DNA from 2 places in the Gordonia sp. B8661-1 genome. Region 1 is predicted to be linked to the other one. Evidence: riboswitches for the same ligand, from Rfam matches in the RefSeq annotation. Region 1 holds a riboswitch; the other holds the start of a gene.
The links. Region 1 has a riboswitch for cobalamin ahead of AC4JJG_RS11800 (FecCD family ABC transporter permease). Riboswitches for the same ligand answer to the same signal wherever they lie in the genome.

Region 1 (6,090 bases):
GTAGGTGACGATGTCGACGGGGTTGGTCACCATGACGTAGACCGCGTTCGGCGCGACCTCCAGGAGGCCGGGCATGATCGTGCGCGTCAGTCCGATGGTGGCCTCGGCCAGTTCCAGTCGCGACTGACCCGGCTTCTGTTTGGCGCCCGCGGTGACCACCACGACGTCGGCACCCGCGCACACCGCGACGTCGTCGCTGCCGACGATGTCCGCACGGGGCAGGAATTCCAGACCGTGGGACAGGTCCAGCACTTCGGCCCGGATCTTCGCCGCGTTGATGTCCATCAGGGCGACGGTGCGCGCCACACCCCGGATGAGTGACGCGTAGGCGATGGCGGTCCCGACCGCTCCCGCACCGATGATCGCCAGCTTGGTGCCCCGTGTGTCCATCGGTTCCGCCCCTCTCGTCGCCCGTGCGCCACCGTGCCGCGCCGCACTCTCCGACCACTTCAGGTGTATCCGAAAGCCGGCGAGATCGCGCGTCGTAGCACCACGAATCCACTTTCTGCTCATGTCCGGTGCCGGATCACCCTTGACTTTCCTATCAGGAAAGTGGAAGGTTACTTTCCAATCAGGAAAGTAAATAATCGCAGCCACACCCTAGAAGGGCATCCCATGACCGACATGACACCCGAGGCGGCGCGCGCCGCCCTCGACAGCGTCGAGCGCGCCCGCAAGCACGTGACCGACGAGATCGGCCTGCCCGGCGCGTACTGGTGGGCCATGGCCGCCGGCTGGCTGATCCTCGGCGTGATCGGAGAATTCACCAACGCGTGGATCGTCGCGATCGCGACCCTGGTCTTCGGCGCCGCACATGCCGCCGTCGCGAGCCGATTGCTGGACGGACGCCGTCGCAGCACCCGCCTTCAGGTCGATCGATCGGTGACCGATCGGCGCATCCCGGCCATCGTCATCCTCGTACTCTTCCTGGCGGTGCTGCTGACCATCGGCGCCGCGTTCGCGCTGTCCGCCGACGGGACCGGGCATCCGACGCTCTGGGCGTCGGCCGTCGTCGCACCGATCGTCGGCTTCGGCGGACCACAGGTCTTCGGCATCCTGCGCCACCGGCTGGGCGCATGACCGCCGACACCAGTGGCGCCGGAACCGCGGCGCGCTTCGACGATCTCATCCACCCCAGTACCCGGCTGTCGCTCATGGCCACTCTCGCGGCCGCCGACTGGGCCGACTTCGCATTCCTGAAAGAGACACTGGGACTGTCCGATTCGGCCCTGTCCAAGCAATTGACCACCCTGGGCGACGCCGGCTACCTGACCACCGAGCGTGTGCCGACGGGTCGCCGCCGCACCGTCCGGGCACGCCTGACCCCGGCAGGCCGGACCGCCTACGCCGGACACATCGCGGCGCTGCGCGAGATCGTCGGTGACCAGATGTGACCGTCACCGATCCCGACGGTCCTGCTAGCCTGACGCCTGAGAACGGTCGCACCCGCGAAGGTGGGTGTCAGGGAACCTGGTGAGATTCCAGGACTGGCGCGCAGCGGTATGGGAGACGGCCCCGGCATCGGTGTCACCACCGAACGGCTCACGAGCCGGCCACTGGGTGAGGACACCCGGGAAGGCGCCGGGAACCGGTTGACCCCGAGTCCGAATACCTGCCGCTCTCGCTCGAGTCCATCGTGTATCTCGCGCACAGATACCAGACCTGAAAGCGGTGCTCACCCGTGCCCCGTCGTCCCCGCGACGCCACGCTCAACGCCACCGGCACAACGGTGCGACGTGTCTCCTCCGTGCGCCTCACCGTGGCTCTGCTCGTACTCACCGCGGTGAGCATCGTCGTCGCGACCGCCTTCGGCGCCGAGACCATCCCCATCGCCGACGTCTGGCATACCGTCATCGGCCGGATACGCGGCGCCGATGTCGACTCCGCGCACGCGGTCATCATCTGGGATCTCCGGCTGCCCCGCTCGGTCCTCGCCGCGATCGTCGGGGCCGGTCTCGCGCTCGCGGGCGCGGTCATGCAGGCACTCGTCCGTAATCCACTCGCCGAGCCCTATCTGCTCGGGGTGTCGGCGGGCGCGACCGTCGGTGCCACCGCGGTCATCACCCTCGGCGTGTTCTCCGGCCTCGGCGTGTGGGCGCTGTCCGGCGGCGCGCTGATCGGCGCATTGGCGGCGTCGGCTATCGTCTACGCCGTCGCGCGCGCCCAGGGCGGGCTGACCGCTCTGCGCCTGATCCTCGCCGGCGTGGTGCTGTCCGCGGCCTTCATGGCGCTGTCCTCGCTGCTCGTCTTCACCGCGTCGGATCCGAACGCCGCCGACAACGTCATGTTCTGGATGCTCGGCAGTGTCGCCGGAGCCACCTGGGCCAAGGTGCAGATCGCCGGCGTGGTCGCCGCGGTCTCCATTGCGGCCATGCTCGGCATCCACTCGTGGCTCGACGCGTACGCCGCGGGCACCGACACCGCCACATCGCTCGGCGTGCCCGTGCGCGCGATGCGCACGGGCCTGTTCGTGGTGCAGGGCATTCTGGTCGGCGTCATGGTTGCCGTCGCCGGCGGAATCGGCTTCGTCGGACTCGTGGTCCCGCATGCGGCCCGACTGCTGGTGGGTGCCACCCATCGCGCGATGATCCCGGTGGCCGTCTGCGGGGGCGCGCTCTTCCTCGTGTGGGTGGACGTCATCTCACGCGTCGCCGCCTCACCCCGCGAGATGCCGCTGGGGATCGTCACCGGACTCGTCGGCGCACCGATCTTCGTCTTCCTGATGGGACGCAGACACTACGAGTTCGGCTCATGACCGGCCATACCGGCGGATCGTCGATGCGGTTGCGCGCCAGCGATCTTCGATGCCGGCGTGGCTCCCGCACCATCCTCTCCGGGGTGAACCTCGACGTGCCCGCCGGTACCCGTCTCGCGGTCGTCGGCCCCAACGGATCCGGCAAGAGCACTCTCCTGCGCACCCTGTCCGGTCTGGAACCCGCAAGTGCCGGAACGGTTCTCGTCGGCGACGACGATCTTCGGGGAATGTCCGCCCGCTCCCGCGCCTCGATGATCGCCGTCGTCGGGCAGGAGGAACATCCGTCGGCCGAACTGACAGTCGCCGAGGCGGTCGGTTTGGGCCGGACACCCTATCGCTCGGCGTGGTCGGGCAGCCGCAGCGGCGATGACGAGATCGTGCGAGCCGCCATGGTCCGGGCCGGACTCGAGGGCTGGGACGACCGGCCGTGCTCCCGGCTCTCCGGCGGCGAGCGCCACCGTGTCCTCCTCGCCCGGGCCTTCGCCCAGGAGACACCGATCCTGGTTCTCGACGAACCCACGAATCACCTCGACGCCGCGTGGCGGCTCCGTCTGATGACGATCCTCGACAGCCTGCACTCGACCGTCGTCGCGGCCATGCACGACCTCGACCTGACGCTTCGCCACTTCGATACCGTCGCAGTGGTTTTCGACGGCCGGATCATCGATCACGGTCCACCCGCGGACGTCCTGACACCCGCGGTGCTCGCCTCGGTGTTCGACGTGTCCGGAGTCGTCGTCGATCATCCGGTCACCGGTCGGCCGCACCTGTTGCTCACCGATCTCGCACCCACCGATCCGAAGGACATCCCGTGACCACCACCATGTCTCGCCGCATCCCGCTCGTCGCCGCCGTCATCGGCCTCGGGATCACCACCGGATGCGGCACGGCCACAACGACATCCGGCGACACGGTCACCGTGACGAACTGCGGCCGCGAGGTCACCTACGAACAGCCGCTCGACCGGCTGTTCGTCAACGACGGCGGAATGATCGCGATCGCCCTCGCCGCCGGTGCACGTGACAACATCGTCGCGGTCAGCTCCTTGGCCCGCGACAAAGCGGTGCTGCGTCTCGAATACGGTTCCCAGGTCGACACTTTGACGGAGGTCACCGCGCAGCAGCCGACGCTGGAGAACATCGTCGGCGCGAAACCCCAGGTGCTCTTCGCCGGATACAACTACGGCATGAGCGAATCGCGCGGCATCACACCCGAGATCCTCTCCACCCATGGCATCGACGTCTACCAACTGTCGGAGGCATGCCGCCAGACCGACGGTGAGGCACGGCGCGGCACCATGGATCCGTGGACCGCCCTCGACACCGACCTCCGGACGATCGGCACCATCACCGGACGGCCGGAGCGGGGCGCGGCGGCGGCCGACGACGTGAAGAAGCGGCTGCAGGCACTGCGGTCGGCGCCCCAACCTGCCAAGAAGCCAACGGTTTTCGTCTTCGACAGCGTCTCCGACACCATCTACTCCTCCGGCGCCTTCGGAGGGCCCCAGGGCATCATCGACGCCGCGGGTGCACGCAACGCCACCGAGGACGTCCAGGACACCTGGACCGCGATCAGTTGGGAGCGGATCACCACCGCGGATCCCGACATGATCGTGTTCGTCGACTACCCGGGACAATCCGTGGAGCAGAAGATCGCGGCCCTGCGCGCCAACCCGGCCAGCCGCAACCTGACGGCCGTCCGCGAGAACCGCTTCGTGAATCTGCCGTACTCGATGTGGGTGTCGAGTCCCCTGAACATCGACGCCGCCGAGATTCTGCGCAGCGTGCTGGAACGGCACGGCCTGGCGCCCGCATCGTCGGTCCGGCCGTCGCTGGACATCGCCTCGCTGGGCCTGGCCGGCAACGACTGGCTCAAGTGACCGGCCTGTCGGCCGAGACGAACGAACCCCCGACCACCTGCGCGGCGATCGGGGGTTCGTGGTCGTTCGGGCCGGCTGTCAGGCCTGCGGCTCGTCCGCGAAGTTGCGGGTGACCTGCGGGTCGACCGGGATGCCCGGGCCCGTGGTGGTCGAGACGGTGACCTTCTTGACGTAGCGGCCCTTGGCGGCCGACGGCTTCGCACGCATGATCTCGTCGTACGCCGCGCCGTAGTTCTCGGCCAGCGACTTGGCGTCGAAGGACGCCTTGCCGATCACGAAGTGCAGGTTGGCGGCCTTGTCGACGCGGAAGTTGATCTTGCCGCCCTTGATGTCGTTGACGGCCTTGGTGACGTCGGTGGTCACGGTGCCGGTCTTCGGGTTCGGCATCAGGCCACGCGGACCCAGGACACGCGCGATACGGCCGACCTTGGCCATCTGATCCGGCGTCGCGATCGCGGCGTCGAACTCCAGCCAGCCGCCCTGGATCTTCTCGATGAGATCCTCGGCGCCCACGGCGTCGGCGCCTGCGGCCTCGGCCTCGGCGGCCTTGTCGCCTGCGGCGAACACGATGACGCGGGCGGTCTTACCGGTGCCGTGCGGCAGGTTGACGGTGCCGCGGACCATCTGGTCCGCCTTGCGCGGGTCGACGCCCAGACGGATCGCGACCTCGACGGTCGAATCGGCGTTCTTCGACGACGTGTCCTTGGCGAGCTGTGCAGCTTCCAGCGGGCTGTACAGCTTGTCCTTGTCGACCTTCTCCGCTGCGGCGCGGTAGGCCTTGCTCTTCTGTGCCATTGCTCTGTTCTTCTCCGTTGATGATGATTCGGGTTCGTGGTTGCTGGGCCGAGCCGGCCCTCCCACTGGGGTGGATCTCGGATCTCGATACGTCACTCGCCTGACGGCTCGTGACTACTCGATCACCGGGAGGCGTCAGCCTTCGACGGTGATACCCATCGAGCGAGCAGTACCTGCGATGATCTTCGCGGCCTGATCGACGTCGTTGGCGTTGAGGTCCTCGGCCTTGGTCTTGGCGATTTCCTTGACCTGGTCCATGGTGACCTTGCCGACCTTGTTGCTGTGCGGCTCGCCGGAGCCCTTCTGCAGGCCTGCGGCCTTCAGCAGCAGCTTCGCGGCCGGCGGGGTCTTCAACTTGAAGTCGAAGGACCGGTCTTCGTACACGAAGATCTCGACCGGGATCACGTTGCCGCGCTGGGATTCTGTCGCGGCGTTGTACGCCTTGCAGAACTCCATGATGTTCACGCCGTGCTGACCGAGCGCCGGACCCACGGGCGGCGCCGGGTTGGCCTGGCCCGCCTGGATCTGGAGCTTGATGATCCCGGCGATCTTCTTCTTCTTGGGAGGCATCTCTACTGTTCCTTTGGTGTTCCTTGCAGATTCACGCCCGCTGGAGACGTGAAAGTCTTTGTGTCACAGGCCGTTCTCACGGCATATGACT
Region 2 (6,090 bases), on a different contig from region 1:
GTGCCGCGATGCCGACGCGCTCGGCGGTGAAGCCGGCCTTCGCGCCCTCGCCACCGCGCGAATCCGAACCGGTGTCCTCGGTCTCGCCGAGCAGGCGATCCTTGCTGACTCGCACGTCGTCGAAGAACAGTTCGCCGGTGGGCGAACTCATCATGCCCATCTTCTTGAACGGCTTGCCCTGCGTCAGACCCGGCATGCCCTTGTCGAGGACGAAGGTCAGCACCTTGCGGTCACGCATCGGGGTGTCGTCACCCTCGTCGAGCTTCGCGAAGACCACCATCGTGTCGGCGAACGGCCCGTTGGTGATGAACGTCTTGTTGCCCTTGAGGATGTAGTCGTCGCCGTCGCGCTTGACCGTGGTCTTCATGCCGCCCAACGCATCCGAGCCGGAATCGGGTTCGGTGATCGCCCAGGCGCCGACCTTCTCCATGGTGACGAGCTCGGGCAGCCAGCGCTTCTTCTGCGCGAGGGTGCCGCGGCTGCGGATGGTGGAGACGGTGAGCCCCATGCTGACGCCCATCGAGGCGACCACGCCGAGCGCGACCCCCGCCAGCTCCATGTTGAGAATCATGAACATCGAGTTGGTCATGCTGCTGCCGCCGCCGTTGCCCGACTTCTTCTCACCGGCGGCCTCGGCGGCGAGTTCCTTCTCCAGGCTCTCCTTGGCCATCGCGTCCACGCCGAAGGTCGCGAGCAGCTTCCGGGTGATGTCGTAGGGCGGCAGCTGACCGGTCTCGAGTTCGTCGACGTGCGGACGGATCTCCTTGTCGATGAACGACCGGATCGCGTCCCGCACCATCAGATCTTCTTCGGACCATTCGAACATCGGCTGACTCCCCTTCTGTGTGCCAGCGTCGGCACATCGAGAACATGTTCCACTTTGCCGACCACTCTGTCAGCACCGGCCCACCGATGTCTAGGCACAAACGGGGGCTTCTGTTCCTTTCAGGCGTCGTGCAGCCCCGACAACCCGTTGAGTGCCACCACACCGCCCAGGATCAGCAGGACGACGGCGATGAGCACGTCGGCATAGCGGACCATCCAGGCATTCGCGGCCGCGAGCATCCCGGCGGCACGAGAACCGAGTATCGCCGTGCACACGACCGGCGCGAGCACCCCGATGCTGCCCACCACGATGAACACCACCAGCGCGACGACCTGCTCGACGGCGACCGTGGACACCGCCGCGATCGACGACACACCCGCCACGACGACCGCGAGATTCTTCGGATTGACCGACGCGAGCAGGAACCCGATTGCCGCGGCCCGCAGGGCGCCGACGTTGTCCATGAGTCCGCGCGGCTTGGTCGATTCATCGTTGCGGCGCAACCACTTCCGCAATGCCAGTCCGATGAGGACCACACCCGCGATCACCTTCACGATGTCCAGCCACGGCCCGTTCCGGTCGCCGATCGACACGAGATCGGCGAGCGCCACGATCACCGCACTCGCGACCACCAGCCCCGCACACCATCCGGCCGCGAAAGCCACCGGCACCACGAGCGGACGTTTGATGACGAGCGCCATGGCTGCGAATGCCGCGGGGAGCGCCGCGAACAGCAGACCGATGGCCGCGGGCACACCGGCCAGCACCGCATCGGTCATCCGGTCACCACCCCGCTCCACGCAGGTACCGACATCGCCACACTCCTGCCCGACCGGCGGTCGCGTCACTCGCATCCGCGCCGACCACAACTCTAACGAGCGGACCGTTGCCGATCTGCGAAGATCGAGTCATGAACGCCGACGACCTCGCAGGCCTCGGCCCCTTCTTCGCGGTCGACACCCATGTACCGGATGACGCACCGACCGATCCGTGGTTGCCGCTCGGTGACCTGCTGACCTCCCCCGTCATGACCGAGCGTGTCGAGAGGGTCCGCGCCGCATTGGCCCCCGGCAGTCCGGACGGCCGGGTCGACATCCGGGTGGCGGCGTCGGTGGCGCATCTCGGCATCGTCGCGCGCATCACGGCGCCGATGATCGCGGCCGCCGCGATCTCCGGTGTGCCCCTGTCGGATTCACCTCTCTCGGCGAGCATCTCCGACCTGTGGTGGCAGAACCGGCTCGGCGGTCCGTTCCCGCTCGCGGTGACCTTCCGAGATGCCGCCGCGCCGCAGCCGTGGGCGCATACGGCCGTCCCCGAACTGACCGACGTGTTCGCGAACACCTTCTCGATGAGCCGGCAGGTGCTCGGCGGCAACATCGCGTCGGCGGCCAACAGCGCCGCCCGCCTCATCGGAGATGCCCGTCCGGATCTCGCGGACGCCGCTCGCGCCACGGCCGACGAGATCCTCGGCAGCCCCGACGTCGAGGAGGGATCTCTGCACGCGGGACCCGGGTTCCGGCGGCGCAGTTGCTGCCTGATCTACCGGGTCTCGGGCGACCGGACGGCGATCTGCGGCGACTGCGTACTCGGCTGACGCCGGGTCGGCCTGCACGACTGCCGGGCGGTCTGCTGCAGTGGGACCCGGTCTCGATACGCGGCGGGCTCGCTACGCTCACACGCCGCTACTCGACCAGCATCCGTGGGCAGGCCACGATGCTGATCGAGTAGGCGACGAGCGCAGCGAGGAGCCGTATCGAGATCACCGCAGACACTTCGAGTCCGCCCAACCGTTGTCGCTCAGCCCCCTTGTGCGGCCACCCGCTCCGAGGCCGGCAGCCGCGGCCGCGACAGATAGCCGAGGACGAGCGTGAACACCACGGTGAGCACGGTCCAGAGAATCACCTGGTTCGCGATCGCGTAGACCCGGAAGTCGGCGATGACGCCGCCCGGGAATCCCTCGTACACAATCGTTCCGGCATCGTCGGTGAGCGGTCCCGGTACCTCATGGAACTCCGGCAGCAGCGCGACCGTGATCGTCACCGCCACCAGGTAGCCGATCGTCGCGGCGACACCGGACACCAGGCCGCCGATACGCGGCCGCAACCACAGCGCGGCGACGACCGCGATGACCGCGAACACGATCGACAGCAGCGTGATCGTCAGATAGGCGCCGGACCGGGCGCCGATGGTGTCGTCGTCGCCGACGGCGGGCGGGTTGGCCGGATACGCGAAGAACGGCACCCCGACGACCGCGACGAAACCGATGGCCCCGAGCGCGGCCGCGACCATCCGCGGATCGGTGGCCGGGTGGCGTCGTCCGAGGTAGCTCCACAGCAGGGTGAAGGCCACCGCGAAGAACGCGCCCATGCAGACGGCGAAGACCACGCTGCCGACGCCCGTGCCGATGTTCTCCTGGACGCCCCGGGTGAACAGTTCCCCGTGCTCGTGTCCGCCGTGTTCGCCCGCGAGCATCTCCTCGGCGTGCGAACGTCCCTCTTCGTAGTCGATGGCCTTGGCGACCTGCGGCTCGACGAAGAGCCGCGCGAACACCCACGCCACGATGCCGGCGATCAGGCCCGAGAACAGGCCTGCGCCGATGAATTTCTTCTCCATGTGCTGTTGTCTCCTGCCGACGCGCGGATCAGTGGCAGGGGAAGCCCAGGAAATGCCGGGCGTCGTGGACGAACTCGTGCACATGGGTGTCGGAACCGAAGACCGAGACGGCCCCCTGGTCGTAGCCCAGGAAGTAGTAGGCCAGGCCGGCGAGCAACACGGTGGCGGTGAGCCAGAGGGCCGCGCTCGCGACCGAGAGATCGGGAACCGCCAGGGCGCGCGAACGGGTCGCGGTGGCGGTGGTGTCGGTGGAGACCGTCATGTCGGTTCCTTCCTGGGATTACGCGTCCCATGTCGGTGATGATCCGTCGGTTCGACGGTGACACCGGGCAGCATTCTGGCTCACCTGCGCCGCGGCGAAGACATGCCGTCGTATCCACGACGAACGTTGTCTCGCGACGATGCCGGTTACAGTGGCGCGACCGCTCCGGATTCTCACCGGATTCCCTGCCCACTGGTGTCAGGGGTGAACTCTATACCCGGACTTGTCGGAGGCGTAGGGGATGATGGCAGGATGCCGTCCGAGGCCCCCGTCCTGCAGCGTTTCACCGCCCCCACCCGGCGGTGGTTCGAGGGCGCCTTCCCCGAGCCGACCCCGGCCCAGACCGGTGCGTGGACATCCATCGCCGACGGCGACAACACCCTGGTCATCGCGCCGACGGGCTCCGGCAAGACGTTGTCGGCCTTCCTGTGGGCACTCGATCGCCTGGCCGCCGAACCGGAACGCGAACACGGCACGCGCGTCCTCTACGTGTCGCCACTCAAGGCACTCGCCGTGGACGTCGAGCGCAACCTGCGGGCGCCGCTCACCGGCATCACGCGGGCCGCACAGGAACTGGATCTGCCGGAGCCCGGTATCACCGTCGGGGTGCGATCCGGCGACACCTCCCCGGCCCAGCGCCGGTCACTCATCAAGACGCCGCCCGACATCCTGATCACCACGCCCGAGTCGCTGTTCCTGATGCTCACGTCGTCGGCGCGCGAGACGCTGACCGGAGTGGACACCGTCATCATCGACGAGGTCCACGCGGTGGCCGGGACGAAACGCGGCACCCACCTGGCGCTGACGCTCGAACGGCTCGACGAGCTGCTGGACCGGCCCGCGCAGCGGATCGGGCTGTCGGCGACCGTGCGGCCACCCGAGACCGTCGCCGAATTCCTCAGCGGCGCGGCGCCGTACACGATCGTGCGCCCCGAAGCAGCGAAGACCTTCGACCTGCGGGTCGACGTCCCCGTGGAGGACATGGCGAACATCCCGGCGCCCGAGGGCGCCGACGACCTCGACGACGCCTTCTCCCCCACCGCGGGATCGCTCTGGCCGTACGTCGAATCCTCGATCGTGGACCAGATCGAGAAGAACCGCGCGACCATCGTCTTCGCCAACTCGCGTCGTCTCGCCGAACGACTCACCGCGCGGCTCAACGAGATCCATGCGCAACGCATGGGAGTCACCGGAGAGCCGGAGTCCAACCCCAAGGTTCCCGGCGGCGCGCCCGCACACGTCATGGGCAGTGGTGCGTCGGCGGGAGCCCCACCCGTTCTGGCGCGTGCGCATCACGGTTCGGTCAGCAAGGAACAGCGCGCCGAGATCGAGGACGATCTGAAGTCCGGACGCCTTGCCTGCGTCGTGGCGACCAGCTCCCTGGAACTCGGGATCGACATGGGCGCGGTGGATCTGGTGATCCAGGTGGAGGCCCCACCGTCGGTCGCGAGCGGACTGCAGCGCATCGGACGCGCGGGCCATCAGGTCGGTGAGATCAGCCAGGGCGTGCTGTATCCGAAGCACCGGACCGATCTGATCCACTGCACGGTCACGGTGGAGCGGATGCTCGACGGCGCCATCGAAGAACTGCGCGTGCCCCAGAATCCCCTCGACATCCTGGCCCAGCAGACCATCGCGGCCGCCGCCGTCGACGATCTCGACGTGGACCACTGGTTCGACGTCGTGCGCCGGTCGGCGCCGTACCGCAAGCTGTCGCGCGGGGTCTTCGAGGCGACGCTCGACCTGATCTCCGGACGCTTTCCCTCCGACGAGTTCGCCGAGTTGCGGCCCCGTGTCACCTGGGATCGCGCGGAGGGCACGCTCGTCGGTCGCCGGGGCGCGCAACGGCTGGCGGTCACCTCCGGCGGTTCCATTCCGGATCGCGGACTGTTCGGGGTGTTCATGGTCGGCGAGAAGTCCACGCGCGTGGGCGAACTCGACGAGGAGATGGTGTACGAATCCCGCGTCGGCGATGTGTTCGCGCTCGGTGCCACCAGCTGGCGCATCGAGGACATCACCCATGACCGGGTGCTCGTCTCCCCGGCCTTCGGGCAGCCCGGGCGCCTGCCGTTCTGGATCGGCGACGCGGTGGGACGCCCCGCCGAGTTGGGCGCCGCGATCGGACGGTTCACCGGTGCCATCGCCGATCCGGAGGCCCTGGACAAACACGCCGAGCGGCTCGGCCTCACCGACTACGCGCGGACCAACCTGGCGGCGCTGATCGCCGAACAGCGGGAGGCCACCGGACACCTGCCCACCGATCGCACCCTGGTGGTCGAGCGCTTCCGCGACGAACTGGGCGACTGGCGGGTGATTCTCCACTCCCCCTATGGTTTACGTGTTCACGCCCCGTGGGCGAGTGCCATCTCGGCGCGACTGCTGGAAACAT

Region 2: linked by a shared signal. The riboswitch ahead of AC4JJG_RS00610 (CbtB domain-containing protein) and the one ahead of AC4JJG_RS11800 (FecCD family ABC transporter permease) in region 1 are both predicted to bind cobalamin.

What each region holds. Positions count from the first base shown of each region.
Region 1 covers NZ_JCAHRL010000004.1:352,550-358,639, reverse strand. The annotation lists gene AC4JJG_RS11815 (L-lactate dehydrogenase) at 1-390, opposite strand, end outside; gene AC4JJG_RS11810 (hypothetical protein) at 616-1,080, shown strand; gene AC4JJG_RS11805 (transcriptional regulator) at 1,077-1,394, shown strand; cobalamin riboswitch at 1,421-1,634, shown strand; gene AC4JJG_RS11800 (FecCD family ABC transporter permease) at 1,682-2,755, shown strand; gene AC4JJG_RS11795 (ABC transporter ATP-binding protein) at 2,752-3,570, shown strand; gene AC4JJG_RS11790 (ABC transporter substrate-binding protein) at 3,579-4,634, shown strand; gene rplA (50S ribosomal protein L1) at 4,713-5,429, opposite strand; gene rplK (50S ribosomal protein L11) at 5,565-5,999, opposite strand.
Region 2 covers NZ_JCAHRL010000001.1:125,191-131,280, forward strand. The annotation lists gene AC4JJG_RS00590 (acyl-CoA dehydrogenase family protein) at 1-826, opposite strand, end outside; gene AC4JJG_RS00595 (GAP family protein) at 946-1,605, opposite strand; gene AC4JJG_RS00600 ((2Fe-2S)-binding protein) at 1,737-2,420, shown strand; gene AC4JJG_RS00605 (CbtA family protein) at 2,624-3,439, opposite strand; gene AC4JJG_RS00610 (CbtB domain-containing protein) at 3,468-3,701, opposite strand; cobalamin riboswitch at 3,751-3,937, opposite strand; gene AC4JJG_RS00615 (ATP-dependent helicase) at 3,954-6,090, shown strand, end outside.